2 regions of the Paenibacillus sp. FSL R7-0048 genome follow, and region 2 is predicted to be linked to the other one. Evidence: riboswitches for the same ligand, from Rfam matches in the RefSeq annotation. Region 2 holds a riboswitch; the other holds the start of a gene.
The links. A riboswitch is a leader RNA that binds a small molecule or an ion and turns the genes downstream of it on or off. The one in region 2 is predicted to bind cyclic di-AMP.

Region 1 (11,069 bases), 580 kb from region 2:
ATCCGGGATTCGTGATGGAACCGTTGCCCAAGTCCGTTAAGAACGCACCTGCTGTTGGTACAAGGATAATGAACGGATGCACAAGGATAGCAATCGCAATTAGCTTCATCTCCTTGGCTTCTATCTTTCGCCCGAGAAACTCTGGTGTTCTGCCAACCATTAGTCCACATAAGAAGACACCCATGATGGCATACATCAGCATATTGATTAGTCCGACACCTTTTCCCCCGAAGACGTTGTTGAGCATCATTAGGGCCAGAGGGGTAATGCCACCCAGCGGTGTCAGCGTATCATGCATATTGTTAACACTACCTGTCGTAGCTGCCGTTGTTACCGAAGTGAACAACGAAGATTGCGGGATACCAAAACGTACCTCTTTACCTTCCATGCTGCCTTGCGAAGACTCGATCCCCAGCGTATTGATAGCTGGATTGCCTTTGGTTTCCGCATAATAATTCAATCCCAGCAGTAGTACGAACAAGGTCATCATTGCTGTGAAAATCACCCAGCCCTGACGTTTGTTCTTAGCGAACAATCCGTACATATATGGCAAAGAGGCTGGCAGCATCCACATAGAGAGAATCTCCAGAACGTTCGTAAGTGGATTAGGGTTCTCAAAAGGATGTGCTGAATTGGCTCCGAAGAAGCCGCCACCATTCGTACCTAAGTGTTTAATTGATTCCAAAGAAGCGACTGGACCGATAGCGATTTGTTGCGTCTGCCCTTCAAGTGTAGTGACCTCAAGCGATGGCTTGAGCGTTTGTGGCACATGCAATCCTACCAGCACCAATGAAACTAACAGAGCTAATGGAATGAATACACGAATATGTGCTTTTACGAAGTCCTCGAAAAAGTTCCCGACTGATTTCTGTCCTGTAATCCCTCTGACAAAAGCAACCGCAACAGAAAATCCGCTCGCTGCAGACGTGAACATCATCATCGTGATGACTGCCATTTGTGAAAAATACGATAGTCCCGTCTCCCCGCTATAATGCTGCAGGTTCGTATTGGTCATAAAGCTGATCACCGTATTGAATGAAAGCGTCTGTTCCATATCGGCAATTCCATTCGGGTTCAGCGGCAATCCCCGCTGTAATCTTAGAAAAATATAACTGAAAGCAACCAGTACGATATTAGTTAGAACAAAGCTGAGTGCATACTTCTTCCAGGACATTCCGTCCCGTTTTTTCAGGCCGATCAGCTTATAAATACCTTTCTCTGTGCCTGCAAACCAGCGATCCGTACGATTCGGTTCGTTAGAAAATACATGATATAAATACGTTCCCATCGGCTTGACCAGCAAGATGAGAATTACAATTACGACGACTATTTGCAAAATGCCCATGAATGCCCCTCCTTAAAATTTCTCAGGATGAATCAACGCGTAAACCAGATATATAAACAACAGTAGGGTAACAGCGATTACTAGAATCACAGCTTATCCCTCCCCGTATCCTCAACTACACCTGCGCACCAGCGCATAAAGCCATAAAATAACCCGTAAATTACAGCTAACGAAGCCACCATATACAGATCCATCATATCTTCCGCACTCCTTCCATTATCCTTGATGAGGTGATCTATCGATTAGAAAATCAGCATCACCACTATGGGAATAGATTACATAGCTCGCACCAAGTCTTTTATAGACCAATCTAGGATTTATTGAACTTGTAATCACAAAAATCGGCTGTGTCGTCCAGGTACGGCACATCTGAATATAGCGGCAGCAAAGCGGAAAGCTGCTCTCAAACAGATATACCCTGCCTACCGGGAACGATGGGCGAAACCAAGTGCTCTGATGGCGGGTATCCACTAGAATAACATGCTCAATCCCGAGCTCCTCAAGTAAAGCTTTCTCAGCCACATTGTTGGTTAATCCCGCCATCTTAATACCCCTGAACTTCAGAAGTTTAATGAAATGTTCTCCCGCCTTTGTAGGCGCACATACAAGCACATATTCATTCTGATCCGTCATCTTTTTTCTCCTCCTGCTCATTTACAACAAGGAGGCAACGAAAATCTCCGAAAGGATGTTGACCTATCGTCATTTTCGGGCACAACCTAAAGCTCGGTTGTGTCACGTCATTAGACGCTGCCTTACAAATACCGCTAATGATGAATTTAGCGACCTCTTAGGGGAGGCCTCCATAAATGCTTTGCTTCTAAGAGCACAGCAAAAAGCCACAAAGGATCTCCTCTGTGGCTCGCTAGCGGTCACATTGCACTCATCCTCTCTCCATACGCTTACGAGGTTAGCTGTCGGATTCGGGCGGTGAGAGTCGCCCTACCTGTATAGATGCGAGCTCACTCGCACCCTCTACAGGATTCACCCCATAATCGGCTTCCGACTCTCACATCGGCTGCCGATTGTTGGTTCCCCCGCTTTCCTTACCGGAAATTAAGCGGATCAAATATTCGATTGTCGTTGAAACAGGAGTAATCATACTCTTATGCACGAAGACTTGTAAAACCTGAATGATGCCAAAATAATGCAAATTAAAAACTATTTTCCCATTAGATAGCGCTTACTTGATATCTAATCTCTCTATATCTCTTGTTTACTCGAGTTTGGAGCGTTTAATCGCTATCTATAACCCATGTGATTTTATTCACCTTTTTAGAGCGAAAATACTGCAAATTCCCATTATAGGTAGAAACGCAAGAAGCTGAGGCTGAGCGAGAAAGAGGCGCGATAACACGCCATAAATACCTATTTACCTCGTTTTTCAGTCGTAGTCGGCAGGATATGGTTAAAATTGCTCTAAAAGAACATTTTCCGTTTTTTACAGAAAATCTTGAAAAGAGTATGATTCGGGTTGAATCTAATTCATAAAAAACAATCAACGCTGAGTTCCTGCATTCGCAGGGAACGGGGGAACCATCAGGCCACCTGGCCTACTTGGGGTGAATCCAAAGGAGACTGCATAAGTCTCAATAGGTAGGGCGACTCTCACCGTCCGAATCCGACAGCTAACCTCGTAAGCGTAAAGAGAGAGACCCTTGATCCGCCACGCTTTGGCCCAGGTATATCTGCCTGTAATCCAAAACCGCAGCAGAGGTCCTCCTCTTGCTGCGGTTTTTGCGTTACCTGAGCTTATTAGGTGATAGCACGCTGGATGGGGTGAATGTTTTGAAGCACTATTATTTAGGGATACATCAAGGGCTGCTTGAGCCGATAAGTCTAAATTACGTTTGTTTCGGGGCCTTGTGGTTCGAAGAACATAATCACAGGTACATTGTAGGCTATGCATTTGGCCAGAACCAGATCCAAGCCCTTCGCCAGTTCAGCACACCTTCTTCTTGTAAAGACTGTTTAGACTCTAAGATTGTATATGAGATATATAAAAAAATTCGAGAACAACAGCAGCAGCAGGATTGGTCATCACACCAAAAGCTCCCGTGGTTTACAGCCTTCAAGGAGCCTTGGAAAGATGTAAGCGCCGGTTGGTATGTCTTGAGATCCCGCAGCACCTTTCCCTTACATCTATCTGTTATACGAAAAGAGAAGTTCCGACTATGGCTAGAGCATACCGCAGTCTGTGAGAATAAAATGGAGATGCTCGCTTGTGTAGAAAAGGCTAGTGTCACTCATCATGTTGACTTAAAGCTTTTGGAAATCTAAGGAGGAACCCTACTATGGACCAGCGCAGACTATCCCGCATTGAAGTATTTGTATTGGATGAACCCGAGCCTATTCACTATGGAATGGAAGGGGCTGAAGGCTGCCGTTATGGTATTCTGAAGCTCACCTGTAAGGGAGGCTGCAGTTGGGGGGCTTGTCTGATTTCTGCCAACACCAAAAATTTCGATCTCATTAAATGGAGTTCTTTTTTACGGGCTATCTGTCATTGCCGTCTTGAGGAAGCGCTGGATAAGGTCCGCCGCGAAGGTTCAGATTGGGAGCAGGTTAAGCTTGAGCTAGTTCAGGGTGCTTTGCAGGATTTAAAGGCCAAGCTCCAGGGTAAATCCTTGGCAGGGCATATTCAGCAAGGGCGTCTGTACAGTGTTGCAGCAGGGGGGAGCAATTCCAGAAGTGAACGGCTCTACTACAAGCCTTCAAAAGCTTTATCCACTGCCTCCCAGCAGAAACACAGTTGCCCGGAACCAGACACCGCCGATCTTATCAATAAATCCATCTCTTACTTTTCTATATTATAGATTCAAGCAAATCTCTCATTCTGAAAGGATCGTGTTCACCATGCCTGACCCCTTACCTCCCGAGTCCACCTACAGTACTAAATTTGCAGAGTATGTCCAAAAGTATACTAATGAAGTCTACGTACTTAGTTCCATGTTGTTAGAACAATCTAATGAGGCAGACAAGATTACTATCCGCACCTTCACAGAGCTTCATAAAATATATCGTCAGGATGATTTCGATCCTCAGTTATTCTCTATCCACGCTTACCGCACTTGTATTCACCAGTGTGCTGATTCTTTTGCCCGGCGCTCCCTTCTATCGGCTAAGGCATTACCTTGGGAGGAACAGCTTGTGAAGGTCATGTGGTACGGTCTAAAGCTGCCTCTTTCTCAAATAAGCATTATTCTGCAAAAAAGTGTTCCCGCACTGAAAACACAGCTTAGAGCTGTACGGGAGCAGATGACCACCCAAACGGATATACTAACGAGCGCAAATCTTTCTATAATTTAGTCACTGACTAGAATTCAGACAATCTTTAAGCGCATGAAGCATCTAACGGACTCAGGAGCCTTTAATTGAAGCTTTTCCACAAATATGGCCGGCGTTCGGACTCCAGAGTCACTAATTGTTTATAGAGCACCAAATATACGCCTACTTCCACTCAATAGCATCACTGGAGTCCGCACCCCCTTCAAAAGACCTTGAAATCGCCAAATAACGCCTTCTGAGTCCGAAAGTAAAAATCTCGAGCGATGAGCGTCTCGGATCGTCTTAAAGCAAGCCCTAATCATCTTCCACCAAGGCTTACGGACCCAGATGACGTTACTTACACGTTTATCGCCTTTTGAGCATAGTATCGGACTCCAGTGCAACTATTTGGTTAAAAGAGCTACTAATTCACCATTTTTCATGCCAATAGCGACTATAGTGTCCGATATCTTGCTAAATCTCGATGATTGTTGCATTTAAGTGCTGCTGGGTCCGTTAGCTATATCAGCTCGTATACAAAGAGATTGCCAACTCAAAAACGGGGATATCCCAACAACCATAAATGGTTGTTAGGATACCCCCGAAAATTCAGTTCCTACTATTACACTTTACTCTTACGCGCCTTACCGTACATCCACAATCCTGCCAACATCCCCACTATAGCAACACCAGTCAATACGCCTTGAACGAAATCCATAAAAGTGGAGCCATCCGGAAGCATTCTACTAACCGTAGCCAGCGATACCGAACTCATTAAAAGCATAATGGTATATTGTTCGCTTGTAGACATCATTAGCACTCCTTAAAAGTTATATGAGGTCTTCTTAGATCTTGTAAGCTTTCATTGCTTTTCTGATTTCTTTAATACTTGGGCGTTTGCCGTACATCAGTACGCCGGTACGATAGATCTTGGCTGCCAGCCATCCGAAGATGAAGGTAGTCACAAGCAGGATCAGCAGCGATACAATGACTTGCCAGATCGCCACCTCGCCGACACCAATTCGGAGCAGCATCGTCAATGGTGAGGTGAAAGGCACATAACTCGCTATCTTAACCACTAGAGTATCTGCATTGGAGATACTGAACAGTGGAACATAGAACGCTACGAAGCCTAACATCATGATTGGCATTACCGCCTGACCGAGATCCTCCGTACGGCTGACAATCGAACCTACAGCCGCATACATCAAGGCATAGAGGAAGTAACCTAATACGTACAAGACAAATCCATAGAGCAGCAAGTTAATATTGAGCTGGCCTAAATCGAGATCAAAATCAGCCAATACAGTCGCATTATGCGGGAGCGTCAAATTGACGACGATCGCTGCGACAAAGATCCCAATTTGCAATATTCCTACTAGGAAAACACCGATAACTTTACCGAACATTTGCGCTAAAGGTGAGGCACTTGTAATCAGAATCTCCATAATCCGCGAGCTTTTCTCAGAAGTTATCTCTGCGGCAATCATGTTGCCTGTCATCATAATGGACATAAAGAACAACATAAGCATGGCATATACGATAATGTAGTTAATGGCTGGAGTGTCCTCCTGAGAGCTTTCACTGCCACCGCCTGCGTTAAGCTGTTGTGTAGTAATCTGCACAGGCGTTGACATTGCAGCAATCTGTTCAGAGGTCAGCTTGTCGCCAACGATGAATTGTGTGTTTGCTTGCTGAAGTGCATTTTGGAGATAAACTTGCACATCTCCGTTTAGTTCCCCATCATTACTATGATAAGTAACGGGTGGAAGCCCTTCACCAGTAGGTTCCGCAAAAGTAACATAACCTTCTACGGTCTCTTCATCTAATGCTTTCTTTAACTCGGCATCCTCCGCAGAAGCATATTGTACTATCTTAGCCTGTGGCATGCCCTCTGGCGCAGTATAAGCCTTCAACAATTCTGCAACCTGATTTCCCTCTTCAGCAATCACAGCAATTTGAGTAACTTCACTTTTGGCCGAATCACCCTTAAACTGATCGATGATATAGGGAAGATTCATCCCTATGCTGAGCAATAATACTAGAATCAAAGTAGTAATCATAAATGATTTCGTTCTAACTTTATTTTTAAAGGTAAAGCCGATAATTGTCCCCATCTTATTCATTAGATTCACCCACCGCTCTGATAAAGATTTGGTTTAACGTAGGTTCCTTGATTTCAAAATGCTCCACTTCACCCTGTGCTATCGCCTGCTGTAAAATACGCTGTGCTGCACCGATCTCACTGATCGATAACAGATACCCACGCTCCAGCCGTTTAACTGCTGTAACACCTGCGATGGACTCCAAACCTTTTACCTCATTAGCTGTACGCAGCAATACTTCTTCCCGCGGGTAGCCATTCTTGATCGTGCGGATATCCCCTTGAACGACCGTATTGGATCGATCGAGAATCGTAATGTTACGGCATAGCTCTTCCACATGCTCCATCCGGTGCGTAGAGAAGAGGATACTTGTTCCCGAATCACGTAATTCTTTGACCGTATCTTTCAGCAGCTCCACGTTTACTGGATCCAGCCCGCTGAAAGCTTCATCTAGAATCAGAATCTGCGGCTTATGAACGACAGCGGCGATAAAGCCCATTTTTTGCTGATTTCCTTTGGAAAGCTCTTCTATTTTTTTATTGTAATAATCCGGAACCTCGAATCGATCCAGCCAATAGCGCAAGCTCTTATCTGCATCACTAGCTGACATCCCACGCAGGCGGGCCAAGTAAACGATTTGATCGCTGATCTTCACCTTAGGATATAGTCCACGTTCTTCGGGCAGATAACCCATAAGTTGCTGCAGTTCACTGTTGAAAGGTTTTCCGTTATACAAAATCTTGCCTTCATCAGGGTAGATTAGGCCGAGCACCATACGCATCGTGGTTGTTTTCCCCGCGCCGTTCGCCCCCAGTAATCCGTAAATTTCCCCTTTACCTACGGTTAGGTTAATTCCGTTTACTGCGGTTTTTTCTCCATATTGCTTAACTACACTTTCCAGCTTTAAGGCTTCCATTTCTCTAGTCCCCTCTCTTGTGGTCAATTAGAATAGGACGATGACCCTGTGTCCATAAACTTAATATTTCGTCCAGTTCCAAACTGCGGCTCTTGATAACCTTTACGCCCAAGTCATGAATGCGTTTCTCGTTTTCAGAAAATTGTTCTATGATAAAAGAAGCTACACCCGGTGTATCCATGGTAAAGTGCAAGCCTCCTGGCAACTCAGCCGATAACTCCGCAAGCTCCTCTTCACCCGCAGCATTCACCCAAACCTCGGTCCAAGCACCGAACAGACTGTCTTTTTCAGCCATACCCAGCAGTTCTCCCCGATGCATAAGGACGATATAATCCGCCAGCCGCCGCACCTCATCCACAATGTGTGTGGAGATGATAATCGTTGCGTTGTGCTCATCCATATATTTACGAAGTGTCTCGATCATAATCTTCCAGGCAAAAGGATCAAGACCCGATGAAGGTTCATCCAATAGCAGCAGACTTGGCCGTGCCGCAAGTGCTGCAGCAATTTCGAATTTCCGGCGCTCCCCTTTAGACATCTTCGAAAGTCTCATATGATACGGAACCTCAAAGCGATCCATCAGCTCGTGAAAATACTGATCGTCCCAATTTGGATACCAATACTTCCGAAATCGAGCTGCTTCCGCTGCATTCCAGTGGTTCTCCTCAGTAATTGACGTTTCAGGAACATAGGCAATGGTCTGGCGAAGCTCCAGAGACAACCCGCTATCATACCTGTTCTCGAACCAATAAATCTCGCCTTCCTCTGGATTAGTCAGCTGCATCAGCAGATTCAGCAGCGTGCTTTTGCCGGATCCATTCTGACCTACCAAAGCTGTAATATATCCTTTAGGCAGATTCAGGGTCAGTGGCCCTATCGTCTTGTTTCGCCGCCGTTTAAGTACATTCCGCAATTCTATAGCCATCTGTACCATATGAGTAAGCGCCCCCTCTCAATCCTTTTCTCTATACTTGCGTTCTACAATCTCCATAAAAATCTGTTCAAGTTCATCCTTGCTGCAATGTACCGATCGGGCGATATCCACTGCACTTTCAAGTGCTTTGCCAACCGTTTCACGTTTATATTCTTCCATGGCTCCGTCACCTACATGGGATACAAAGGTACCTGTTCCTTGTCGCGTTCGCAGCAAACCTTCGTTCTCCAGATCCTGATATACCCGCCGCACGGTAATTACACTGCATTTCAGATCTCCTGCGAACTCACGAATCGAGGGCAGCAGCGTACCTTCTGTAATGACTCCGCTAATGATTAATGATCTAAGCTGAGTCTCTATTTGATGATAGAGGGGCTCTGCACTATTTTCGTTGATTTGTACCGGTATCCACATTATTTACACCTCGCCTTCCACTCTAGCGTGCTAGAGCGCAGTCCTTGCCATTTCCGATTTTTATATGAGATTGCGACTTTTCAGCCGATGTATAGTCCATTTAGAGAATAACTGTACAGATATTGTTCCCAGCAGAAGTGACCCCCACATGATCGGAGATAACAGCCCCCACTCCTTCGAATAGGAGATACTGTATAAGAACAAACTGCCTCCGCCCAGTGTAACTAAGAACGATGTTGCCCACGATAAAACTACGATAAGCAATGTTAGCCATAGATAAGCTTTGCCGCTAAAAAGATATTCAATAAAAATATATAGACCTGAGACCATGAATCCGAAGCCGAGCCAAGTAATCGCAAAAGCTATATACGAAGGAACCGCCAGTTCTGCCCGGAAATTCTCTCCTAACAAGTAAATAATAACGAAGAATAACGTACCATTTAGAGTAAAGGAGCCCACACCCTGAAGTTTCCTCCGCGATAATATTACTGCAGCTGGGATCGGTAAAGTTCGTAAGTAAACCAACATTTTTGTGTAAGAGTCTTCACTCCAATATTTCATGGAGCGGCGAGAGAATGTTAATCCCAATAAGGGGATAAAGGAGAGAAATAAGAAATCCGCTAGCATCGTCCGATCCTGCTCACCTAGTACATCATTTGCTATCAGGCTAGTCAGTCCACCAAGATAACTCATAAAAACAACTGTTATTACGAGGGTCCCTAATATTTTTAATTTGTCTCCGCGAAAATCAGAGCGCAACATAAACCATGAATCTTTTAATGTTCTCATTAATGCTAACCTCGCTTTACAATGTCTTCAGCGTCTAGCAGAAGCAGGTGTTCATATCCCTGTGCTTACTGTATATATCTATATACACAGTATATGACCTTGGTTTTTCATTGTCAATCCTGTAACTGGAAATTATTCAAAAGAAATAGGAGGTTTGGGCAACCTCATACTTCAAGCTTATGAAGACACTCTCAAACGTTAGGTAACGCTTATTAATTGAGATTAAATACAATGAAGGGGAATTGAGGCAGAATGCTGCTACGGGGGCGAATGTAGCTGGGATAATGGAGTTTATTAGATAATTCATTCTGGAAATGAAGTAGTAAGAGCTCACTCTTGCTTCTATGCAACGTGTTGGTGTGATGTTCGTTATGGAGGCGAGTGCCGGAGCGGATACTGGTTCAAGTTCGGGCGGGGGTTCGGATATGGGCGACTGCCGGACGGATTAACATTAGGGAAAAACTCCCTAAAATCTGCCCAACCGAGCTTAGATTATTAGTTTTTAGGGAAATCCTCCCTAAAAATTCAGCTATTACTCCGTTATTGAGCTAAATCCATTCAATTTCAGGGAGTATTTCCCTAATTATGGCCTTTTTGAGCTATTTTCGTTCATTTTCAGGGAGGTTTTCCCCAATTACATCTTTTTCGTGCTAACTTCGTTCAATTTCAGGACAGATCCCGAAGCTCCACAAACCAAAATAAGCCCATCACCCGCAATCCCTACTCAGGAACATGCAGATATATAGGCTTATTTCATAACTATTTACGGTTCTGCTACTCTAGTGCTGTTCATTCGCTCAACGCACTAAACTCTGTGCTCTATTCAAGCACTTATTTTACGCACCCAAAATAACTTCCCACACCGGCTTGGTATGTCCACCTGGATACAAAACATACAACAGCACGTACACCATAACGCCTGTAATCGCTGTGATAAACCAGATTATGGATGTCACTCTGCCCCACTTACGGTGCTTGGAATACTTCGCCTTGAAACCAAGTGTTAACGTAGTAAGTCCGAATACCGCAGCTACGGTTGCCAGAACGATATGGAAGATCAAAAACACTTGATAAATTGTCTTCAGTTCATCCGGTCCACCCCATGAGGTATTTCCCACAAACAACGTTCTCGATACGTAAACAATAAAAAACAGCAGCGCAGCGATAGCGGCAGCAATCATCGTTTTCTTATGCGCCTCGCGTTTGCCCTTGATAATGAGCCACCAACCTATAGCCACCAGCACCGCGCTGATCACGATGAATGACGTACTAATAGTCGGAAACACTGTGAAAATATCC
Region 2 (11,069 bases):
TGATGCCCTTCAGCGGGAATCCGCAGCTGCTCGTATAAGCTAAGGCTCTTATTCAAATATGCCGGATCGCCATCCAGATGCAGTACTTTACCTGGCACTTCAAAATAAGGAGCTTCCTTGGACGGTGGAGCCCATGTCCCCTCTGTTAGGGTTCCCCCGCTCCGCTGACTTTGCTCCTGACGGTCCTTCCGCAGCTGTGTCAGTGATTCCTTCGCTTTGATCTGTGCTTGCTGTCCCCGTTCCGTTATTCGGGTAGGAGGCACTTGAACCAGGTCATCCAGAGGAGAATCCGCCAACAGGCGGAAATCTGTGCCTTTAATGACGGCTCTATCCTGCACAATATTATCTACACGAAATGTTAAATCACCGCCATAAGATTTGCGAACGACCAAGTCTCCTAAATTCATTACAACCACCACCTCTACCCCATCGTATGGGCAAAGGCCTCAGTTGGTTCATAACTCAACATATTTTTAAAATATAAGAATGTATAATGCTCCACCAGAATAACATCCTTATATTTCTACGAGAAACGGTTGTCGTCCTTAAGACAACAACCGTTTCCTATTGCTTATTCAATTCCAGCGGCTAGCAAAACACCGCTTAAGCGGGCGTATTCTTCAAGACTGAGTGTTTCTCCGCGACGGGTCGGTTCAATACCCGCTTCTGCGAGTAAAGCCTCCAGCTGCTCACGTCCTTGTTCAGGGAAGTAACGAGCCTTCAGATTGTTAGCAATCGTCTTGCGGCGCTGTGTGAAAGAAGCGTGAACCACTTCAAAGAAATGCTTCTCACTCTCCACCTTTACCGGAGGATGCTCTCTAACCTTCAGACGGATAACAGCAGACTCCACATTAGGTTGAGGGATGAATACCGTACGTGGCACGATACAGACGAGCTCAGGCTCGCTGTAGTACTGCACGGCAATGCTAAGACTTCCGTATTCCTTTCCACCTGGAGATGCAGCCATACGCTCCGCAACCTCCTTCTGAATCATTACAACGATGTTATCAAGGGGAAGCTTCTCTTCGAGCAGCTTCATCAGAATCGGAGTAGTCACATAATAAGGCAGGTTAGCAACCACACTGACCTTGTTCACAGTGGTGAAATCTTCCTTGAACATTTCCTGCAAGTTCACATTGAGGACATCATCGTTACGAACCTTAACATGGGGATAGGGGGAAAGTACGTCTTTTAATATTGGAATCAGTCTACGGTCAATCTCTACGGCAGTTACAGCACCCGCTGTTAGTGCCAGACGCTCCGTCAGCGCTCCAATTCCCGGCCCGATCTCCAGCGCCCCAGAATCGCTATCTAGTCCAGCAGCGTCTACAATCTTGTCCAAAATATTTTGATCAATCAAAAAATTCTGTCCCAGGCTTTTCTTGAACTTGAATCCATAACGTTGAATAATCTCTTTGGTCCGTTTTGGAGTCGAAATTTCCTCTCTACCACTCATGAAGTAATGCCTCCCTGATCAATTTGGGCGAGAGCCCCGGCAAATTCCTCCCGCGTAATCCCAAACATCGCCAGCCGCTTGTACAGCTGTTTGCCGTTACAATATCCGATTCCAAGCAAATTACCAAGTGCCATACGTCTTTCAGCAGCCCGAGGGTGTACAAGCATTCCAGCGGCCATAAGATCATCAATACCAATCAAAGCAGGTGCTCCTTCAAAAGAGGTATGTACATTACGCAGCGCATGACGAATCGCCTCTGGCGATGCATTCTCTACACCGATATCCCCTTTTCGAGTTGCGTCCTTCTCTGGAATAAAAGCATGCTTGCAGCCCGGCACCTTCGCTGAAACGATTTTACGAATTCGCTCCCCAGCATGGTCCGGGTCCGTAAGAATAATAACCCCTCTACGTTCCATAGCAAGCGCGATCTTAGCAATTACAGTCCGGTTTACAGCAGAGCCGCCTGTCTCAATGGTATCCGCTTCTACAGCACGCTTAATGGCTACGGTATCGCTTTTGCCTTCAACGACGATTAATTCCTTAATCATATTTCTTGACTCCTTCCAAAAAAAGCAAAAAGAAGAGGATTCGCTCCTCTTCTTTTGGTTAAAGAATGTATAAGTGATGAGCGGTTGCTCTGCGATCAACGAAATGATCATCCAGCGTTCCTTAACGGTTATCATCACTATAGCTTATCAAAGGATTTTTTGCAAAAGCTTCAGTTCTAGTTAAGCTCTGGTTTCACAGGTCCAATCACATAAACGGTACGTGATTTACGGCCGAAATTACGAGCATGGCTCAGGGAATCATAATAGACATCCACTTTATTGCCTTTAATGGCACCGCCAGTATCCTCTGCACGGCGGAATCCAAGCCCATCGATATAAACCCACCAGCCAATAGGAATTACATTCGGATCTACTGCAATTGTACGACCTTCCGTTACGCGTGTTCCGGAGGCAGTTTTAGTACCTATCCCTGGCTCTTCTGACGAATAAGCTGTCATGGAGACGTTCTTAATCATCTTCTTGTACTCAAAGTCTACGCCAGCCTTGCTTGTGACGTTCTTAGTCTTAGCGCTAACTTTAGTCGTTTTGGAGGTAGTGCTTGATTTGGAAGTTGTTGTAGCTTTAGCAACTACAGTAGGCTTAGGAAGTGCTTTAGTACCAACGGCAATGATCTTATCTTTTGTTACCGTTTGTACTTCCTTGCCGATCATGCGCATAGAGGCCAGTTCTCCGTCTTGATAGATCTTTTCAATATGCTGAACCATGACGCCTGGTTTGCCTGCCTGTGCCACTCTAACTGTTCCCACAGTAAGGGAGGGATCTGCTGTCTTAATAACACGGAAAGGTAAGTTAGTTGTTCGCTGTACCGTTTGCTTGTTGATACGAACGATCTTAATCTCCATGTCAGCAGAGATGGTGGTGTCTAACGAAGGAAAAATCTTATCATAGCCTTCTAGGTTGATACCCAGTTTGTCAATCGCTTGACCGATAGTGTCTTCGGTCGTATATAACGTTTTTGTTGCTCCGTCCGCAGTAAGGCTAAATTTCTGCGCACGATTGATAACGACACGGTCACCGTCTTTTATTTCATCACTCAGACCTAAAGATAATTCATCATGCGGCTGCAGCGAAATTTGCTCTTTCTCCAACACATCACCAAGAAGTGCTTCTCGCGTTTCAAGTGTCTGTGTTTGCCCGTCTATTACTAAAACTAATTGTTTATTACTTTGACCGTGTACGTACAGCAGAATTAACAGCGCGATTGCGATTGAAATCACACCTGCAAGTAAAAGTACGCGAGTATTTACTTGCTCCCACCGTAATGCGAAAGACCTGCTGGATGACTGCGAATCATGGGATACCTCTGGTTGGAATAAGCCCATTCTCTCCATCCTCCTTACATAGCCTCGTCGTCAATTTGTATATCATGAGGACTGAATTTCTTTGACGAAACTATTTGAGATTGTCACAGGATACGCACGTATTAACTTAGCGTCTCCTGCTCATGGATCGCCTGCTCGGCACAGCTACTCCTACACCTGTTATATAACAGTATGCGGGCAACATTCAGTTTATTCAAAAATAAAGAAGCCTAAAAAGAGTTCTCTTGAGGACTCTTTCGTGGCTTCTCCGATGTCAGAATACGCGGGAATGTTTGTGCACGAGGTTGCCTCTCTTACTTGCGCTTACGGGGTTAGCTGTCGGGTTCGGACGAAAGAGAGACGCCCTATTTCAGGTCACCCGCTCACGGCGGTTGCCCTTAAATTCACCCCAAAGACCACGTGAAGAAATCAAATATTGTTCTGCGGCAATTCCTAGTCGTATTCAAGATACAGGCATGCGGCAGTTCAATATTGGTTCCCCCGTTCTCCATACGGAGACTCAGCGAGACGATCCATGAATCAATGGCTGTCACAATAACAACAGCTCACATCACTGAAAAGATGATATCCTGTTTTGATGCATGTTGTAAAGGACGATTCAACCACGTTTACGCAAATATATGGTTAAAATATTGTAATAATCAGCCGTTTTTATATTAAAAAAGTTTAATATATCGGCCATTCTCTATTTTTCACCCGTTTTACTCCTGTTTTCAGACAATCCCAAATCGTTCCAGTGCGTTCGCATACGTAATTTTAGCCAATTCTTCCCATGTTAACCCTTTAATTTCAGCCGCAGCCTCTGCTACTAACTTCACATGAGCACTCTCATTTCGCTTGCCTCGGAAGGGGTGTGGAGTCAAATATGGAGCGTCTGTTTCGATCAATAATCTGTCCAATGGCGTCTGTGCAAGCACCTCTTTAGGCACTCTGGCATTTTTGAACGTGATCGGTCCTCCAAATGACAAATGAAATCCTAGATCTAGACACATTTTTGCGGTTTCCCAGCTGCCTGAGAAAGAATGCATTACGCCACCAATTTCATTTGCTTTTTCCTCCCGTAAAATCCGTACGACATCTTCATGGGCATCACGGTCATGTATACAGATTGGCATTTTTAGTTCACGGGCTAGTCCAATTTGTTTGCGGAAGACCTCCTGCTGCACATCCTTGGGAGAGGTATCCCAATAATAATCCAACCCAATCTCTCCGATGGCCACCACTTTCTCATGGCTGCAAAGAGAGGCGATCCAATCGAGGTCCCCCTCTTTCATATCAATCGCATCCTGTGGATGCCAGCCCACCGCTGCATAAATATAATCATAAGATTCAGCCAGCTTCATCGTTGAAGGGATCGTTTCCCGATTAAATCCAATATTGATCATCTTGCTAACTCCGGCCTCTACTGCACGAGCTATAACTTCCTCGCGATCCTCGTCGAATTGAGGCGCATCTAAATGTGTATGTGTGTCGAACAGATACATTTTAAAGCTCACTCCTTGTTGTTTTTATCAATAGTTCCATAAATATTTGTATTATTTTGCAAAAATCTCTGCTACAGAAAAGGGCAACCGTGTAAGGGCTTTTTTCAGCTTATCCTGTGGGAAATATAGGTGATATCTGCCACGATGAATTCCGCTTATTGAGCGCACAATATCCGATACCTCTGAAATTTCCCGCAATTGCTCATTGCGATCAAGCAGTAAAATTTGATTATTGTCGAAGGCTGCTCCTGGACGGAACACATCATAAGGCAAATCTGTCGGATAATCAATCTCTAAGTCATATTCTGGGTTAAGTCCCGCTCCCGCAAAACTGCTGCGGATTTCCGTAATCATATCTGTATCCAAATTCTCGATCTCTACATATTTATACAGTTTACGATGAATAAAACGGGTACACAAGTCGCTTAATAACTCATCTTCTTCAAGTGTCCATTGCATAAAAGCAGTCTGTACCAGTGCCTCATCAAGCATTAAATATTGTTTCACTGTTACTTCTCCTCGAAAGAGATCTTCTAGCGGAGCGATCATAAAGCGAAATTTGTACTCCTCTTGGAACAATTCTTTAGCTCTACGGAAGATTTGACGCAAAATAATTTCAGAGCTGCGCGTCACCGGATGAAAATATACCTGCCAGTACATTTGATAACGCGACATTAAATAATCTTCAATGGCATGCATACCTGATTCTTTTACTACAATCCGCCCATTATAAGGACGAAGCATTCTCAAAATCCGATCAATATCGATGGTTCCATAGTTTACACCTGTATAGTAGGCATCACGCAGCAAATAATCCATACGATCAGCATCCAGCGGACTGGAAACCAAATTGACAACAATTTCATGCTCATATGTCTTAGAGATAACTGAGGCTACTTTACGAGGAAAATCTTCCTCCACATCACGCAATATTTCGGTTATCTCCGTGTCCTCCAAAATAATTCGGCAGGTCCAATCCTCATGGTTCATTTCAAAAGCTTCTTCTATAGAATGTGAAAATGGACCATGCCCTAAATCATGCAGCAAAGCCGCACACAAAGTAAGCAAACTTTCTTCAGGAATCCAATCCTTATACCCGCTGCGCTCAAATTGCGAAATGATTCTGCGTGTAATTTCATATACTCCTAAAGAATGAGAAAAACGACTATGCTCTGCACCATGAAAAGTGAGATATGAGGTACCTAACTGGCGAATCCGGCGTAAACGCTGAAATTCTTTTGTATTAATTAGTCGCCAAATAATCGTATCCTGTACGTGAATATAATTATGAACGGGATCCTTGAAAACTTTTTCTTCCGTGAGCGGCTGCTTCATGAGATCAACTCCTTCTAATAATTTAATATGATTTTAACTAATATCAGTATATAATAAGTAATTATGTCGTACTTTGTCGAAAAGTATCATTTTTGGTCTTGGTAAATCGACAAAATGCTTTCAGGGTAATTCTTAATTTTTATAGGGACATTCAAAGTTCTTATGGAAATTTTCTTATTCAGCCTATGAAAAAAGGTTGACTGATTTGGGAATCGTTGGTATTATAAGTATCATAAAACAGTGAACAATGTCGAATAATGACGTTTTTGGAACATTGAGAGGAGTAACGATTGTTATGATGAAATCAACAGGAATTGTAAGAAAAGTAGACGAACTTGGACGGGTTGTTATTCCTATTGAATTACGCCGTACACTTGGCATTGGCGAAAAGGACGCACTGGAAATTTACGTTGATGGCGAACGGATTATGCTTAAAAAGTATGAGCCTGCCTGCATTTTCTGTGGCAACGCTGAGAACGTAACTTACTTTAAAGGAAAAATAGTTTGTCATGAATGCATATCTTCCATCCCTACCCCTGTGACAAACTAAATTAAATAGTATATAATAGAACTAATCAAATTGTTAATTCTAACCTTTTCATATCTCCTTGACCTCCCGTGACCGCGGGAGGTATTTTTTATGTCTGGGTTTGCCCTCCTGGTTATCCCCTCCCTAAGGGCAATGTGCTTCAAGACGGAACTAGTAATACTTAGTTGTATTTCTTACAGTTATTTTAAATGCTTTTTACCATTAAACGAATTAATTGTATTTTGTACACTTATATTTCCTATATCTCCGTGAAATCAATCCTTTCCACCTTTATAACTGTATGAAGTACAACTAAACGAACAAATACATAAAAAAATTCAAAAATAACTGTACAAAATACATTTAACCCGCAGATAAATCATTCAAGCTCGGGCAGGCCGTTTCCGACAATCCTTAGTTATTCTAAGAATTCGTCTACAACACTTACTCTTCTGCTCTATCAAGCAACGCATTATAAATATCCCGTTTGGCTACACCCCGGTCTGATGCCGCTTTTTTCATAGCCTCTTTCCGTGGTACATCCTGTGCTTCGTAATGAGCTACATGATCTTCAATGCTTAACTGACGCCACCACGCCGATTCTGCGATTTCTGCATCTTCCTTGCTCTCCCCTTCTACGACAATAACATATTCGCCTAGCGGAGGATGTTCAGCCAGCCATAGTGTACATTCCTCAATCGAACCGCGTAGAAACTCCTCATATCTTTTCGTTAATTCACGTGCCAACACAATCTGGCGATTACCGAATGCTTCTTGAAGATGAGCAAGTGTCTTAACTACGCGATGGGGAGATTCGTAGAACAACAAAGTGCCTTGAGCCGAACGAAGTGGACTTAATACTGCTCGGATGTCCTTACGCTCTCGGGGAAGAAAGCCGATAAAGGTGAACGTATTCGTAGATAGACCAGAAGCGATCAAAGCTGACAACGCTGCGTTAGCTCCAGGGATAGGAATCACCGGAATTCCATGACTTATTGCAAGAGCTACAAGATCCGCTCCAGGGTCAGAAATCGCTGGTAAACCGGCATCGCTGACGAGTGCCAAATTTTTTCCTTCTATTATATAGCGTACAAGCTCAGGTCCACTGGCGGCCTTATTATGCTCATGATAACTAAACAACATCGAAGGTGAAATCTCAAAGTGGCTGAGTAATTTTCGGGTCTGTCTCGTATCTTCCGCGGCAATAATATCACATTCCTGCAATGTACGGACTGCACGATAGGTCATATCCTCCAGATTACCGATAGGTGTAGCCACCAGAAAAAGCGACCCTATTGTCTCATGAGTACTGGTATTAGTCTTGTTTTGAAAACTGCTTTGGCATGATATCGTCATGATTTACCCTCTTTAGCACCATAGTAGATGTCCATAATCTCTGGACAGTATTGATTGTCCTCATTATATACGATGAGCGGTGGTTGTAAACGAACCTCAGGCTTTCCATCACGTGCAGCTTCGATTAATACCATATTTGCCTCCAGATGGGCACGTGGATGTACAAACCGAATAATCTTTGGCTCGAGTCTATATTGTCTCATAAGACTGATAATATCAACCAACCGTTGTGGTTTATGAACCATACTTACCTTTCCGCCCGTCCGAACCAATCGCACACAAGCCTGAATGACCTCCTCCAGTGTACAGCCTATCTCATGGCGAGCCATAGCTTGATGGTTGTTCAGCTTCAGATCACTGCCATTAAGCGGCATATAAGGAGGGTTCACCGTTATTGCATCATACACACCATGTCCTGCGGTAGTATATAACTCGCGCAAATCACCTTCATGAATTACAACCTGATCCTGAAGGCCATTTAGAGCCACGCTACGACGAGCCATATCGGCTAAACGAGGTTGTATTTCAATACCTTCTATAGAAGCTTTTGTCCGGGTAGTCATTAAAATCGGTATTACACCATTTCCCGTACAAAGATCTAGAACTCTTCCACGTGGCGGAACACTGGCGAAACGAGCAAGCAATACAGCATCCATAGAAAAGCTAAATACTTCATCACTTTGAATAATGCGCAGATCATGTGTTAGTAAATCATCCACCCGCTCCGTCGGTAACAAGGGGACAGATATATCATTAAAAGAATTCGTCATGTAATAATCTCCTAAAGGTTTTGTTGAGAAAAACTTGCTTCAAAGGCATATGCCTATGGGCTAAAATTCAAAAAAAACCGTAGGATTAATCTCCTACGGCTGGATATCCTCATTTATTAAGAAAAGAAAGACAGAACAGACAGTCACCTTCCGTGCGTAAATGTCCAAAATAAACATTACAGATGTGAAAGCCTTCGTGGTAAAGTCGAGCCAAGTTGTCATAACCTTCCCCGACAACCTCTTCTGTTCCCTCTCCGGTAGCTAAAAGAGCTTCCGCCTCCGCAGAATCTACGGTAGGATCCAAAGGTGCATCCCGCTTTAAAATTTTGCGAAGCTGTTCATTCTCCAGAGTTAACCTCTGGTTAGCTTCCATCAGTTCTTTTACCGTCTGTTTCCATTCTCCAAGATTGGCGCGCATCGTTTCCATCTGCGCTTCCATATCCTGCATGTGTGCAAATATATTTTTCTTCTCCAAGTTTCCACCCCGAAAGTAACCTTATATGGTTTACTTGACGACAACATCATCCATTGGAAGTTCCTTAACTTTGCCCACTTCAAACAACTGTACATGAACCGTACGGTTTCCGGCATTGATTCCTACTACTTTGCCATCCCCCAATGAGGTCACGACAATCTTGCCGACCGCTGGCATTTCTTCCTTTACACTCTCATAATTGTCATGCTCAAATTTCAAACAACACATCAGACGTCCACAAAGTCCGGAAATCTTCGTCGGATTAAGTGAAAGGTTCTGATCCTTGGCCATTTTTATGGATACGGGTTCAAAATCCCCTAACCAAGAGGAGCAGCAAAGCACTCGTCCACAAGGTCCAAGTCCACCTAGCATCTTAGCTTCATCACGTACCCCAATTTGCCGAAGCTCAATGCGGGTCCGAAAAATACTTGCCAGATCCTTAACCAATTCTCTAAAGTCAACGCGTCCTTCGGCCGTAAAGTAAAATATAATCTTATTACGGTCAAAAGTAAACTCTACATCTACGAGCTTCATTTTGAGACCGTGGTCGCGTATTTTATTTAAACAGGTGGTAAAAGCCTCCTTAGCGGCGCTTTTGTTCTCCTCAACAACGCGTGCGTCGGTTTCTCCGGCAATACGCATCACTTTTTTGAGGGGTAGTACAACATCGGACTCCTCCACCTCTTTTTTGCCTACGACAACCTTACCGTATTCCACCCCACGTGCTGTCTCAACAATAACACATTGATCTCGTTCAATCGGAAAATCAAGTGGATCAAAATAATATATTTTACCCGCTTTTTTAAAACGGACACCTACTACGCTGTACAAAAATTAACCCCCTTGTTTGCCGGTAAAAGGAACCTATGGGCATGTCCGCTCCCTGATGATCCATGCTTGTCCTTCCTCGTCTGTTAAAACGATACTTCCAGGTAAAGCGACATCCGGAGGATATATCATTGCTAATCCTTTAACTTTCCAGTCGGATTAAGAACTGCTCCAGACACAACTGGGCATTGGCATTGGAACGCAGCTTCTTAGTACTCTCTGCAGCATATCCCATATAAGCCACCCATTGTTCCGCACTGCGCCCACGGGCATGCCTGGAAATAAAGTCTAACTGATCTATAAAAACGATACTTTCGTGCTTGCGGTACAGGAAGTAGAGCATATCTTTAAACCATAGATGGAACATGCTGAAAAGGATATCCAAATGTTCAGCGAGCCCAGTCTTGAACAGCTTCTGCCCGGCAGTTGCTACCGTGGAGCTGCCCTTGCTTAAGGACTCCTTAGCTAATTGTAACACTAGATTTCTCATTTCTGCAAACCAATTCTGTTCCAAAAGTTCCCTGCAACCATCAAGTCCCGAACTGAGTGATACTGCACATCGAGCTAAGGGGATCGGCACACCCTCACTTGCTAGCGCTTGAAGCATAATATCCGGATTTAACGGACTAAATGGGATCCGCTGAGTCCGTGACTGAATCGTCGGCAATAAAGAACGACTATTATCAGATATTAGGATTCCCACTGCCGGAGCTGGCGGTTCTTCCAGAAACTTCAACAAACTATTGGCAGCTTGTACCGTCATTTTGTCTGCCCCATCTATAATATAAACCTTTGGATTCACACCCTCAGATCGATAGGAAAAGACACGCTGCAGCTCACGGATCTGGTCTATTTTTATGCTTGCACCGTCGGGCTGCAGCAATGACAAATCAGGATGGTTTCCATGCTCAACCTTTCGGCACTCTAGACATTCGCCACAGGCGT

Region 1: it holds a riboswitch for cyclic di-AMP, as region 2 does, so the genes downstream of both, NSQ91_RS02750 (hypothetical protein) here and NSQ91_RS00190 (3D domain-containing protein) in region 2, are expected to answer to the same signal.

Annotation. Positions count from the first base shown of each region.
Region 1 covers NZ_JBBORF010000001.1:615,496-626,564, reverse strand. The annotation lists gene kdpA (potassium-transporting ATPase subunit KdpA) at 1-1,345, opposite strand, end outside; gene kdpF (K(+)-transporting ATPase subunit F) at 1,358-1,435, opposite strand; gene NSQ91_RS02750 (hypothetical protein) at 1,562-1,978, opposite strand; cyclic di-AMP (ydaO/yuaA leader) riboswitch at 2,229-2,418, opposite strand; cyclic di-AMP (ydaO/yuaA leader) riboswitch at 2,838-3,002, shown strand; gene NSQ91_RS02745 (hypothetical protein) at 3,071-3,625, shown strand; gene NSQ91_RS02740 (hypothetical protein) at 3,640-4,161, shown strand; gene NSQ91_RS02735 (hypothetical protein) at 4,202-4,654, shown strand; gene NSQ91_RS02730 (hypothetical protein) at 5,235-5,426, opposite strand; gene NSQ91_RS02725 (ABC transporter permease) at 5,458-6,738, opposite strand; gene NSQ91_RS02720 (ABC transporter ATP-binding protein) at 6,731-7,633, opposite strand; gene NSQ91_RS02715 (ATP-binding cassette domain-containing protein) at 7,638-8,567, opposite strand; gene NSQ91_RS02710 (GntR family transcriptional regulator) at 8,586-8,981, opposite strand; gene NSQ91_RS02705 (hypothetical protein) at 9,042-9,770, opposite strand; gene NSQ91_RS02700 (DUF420 domain-containing protein) at 10,607-11,069, opposite strand, start outside.
Region 2 covers NZ_JBBORF010000001.1:34,861-45,929, reverse strand. The annotation lists gene yabG (sporulation peptidase YabG) at 1-407, opposite strand, end outside; gene rsmA (16S rRNA (adenine(1518)-N(6)/adenine(1519)-N(6))-dimethyltransferase RsmA) at 572-1,456, opposite strand; gene rnmV (ribonuclease M5) at 1,453-2,004, opposite strand; gene NSQ91_RS00190 (3D domain-containing protein) at 2,181-3,347, opposite strand; cyclic di-AMP (ydaO/yuaA leader) riboswitch at 3,633-3,862, opposite strand; gene NSQ91_RS00185 (TatD family hydrolase) at 4,061-4,831, opposite strand; gene NSQ91_RS00180 (HD domain-containing protein) at 4,883-6,166, opposite strand; gene NSQ91_RS00175 (AbrB/MazE/SpoVT family DNA-binding domain-containing protein) at 6,462-6,716, shown strand; gene rsmI (16S rRNA (cytidine(1402)-2'-O)-methyltransferase) at 7,140-8,051, opposite strand; gene NSQ91_RS00165 (tRNA1(Val) (adenine(37)-N6)-methyltransferase) at 8,048-8,821, opposite strand; gene yabA (DNA replication initiation control protein YabA) at 8,931-9,296, opposite strand; gene NSQ91_RS00155 (PSP1 domain-containing protein) at 9,327-10,127, opposite strand; gene holB (DNA polymerase III subunit delta') at 10,267-11,069, opposite strand, start outside.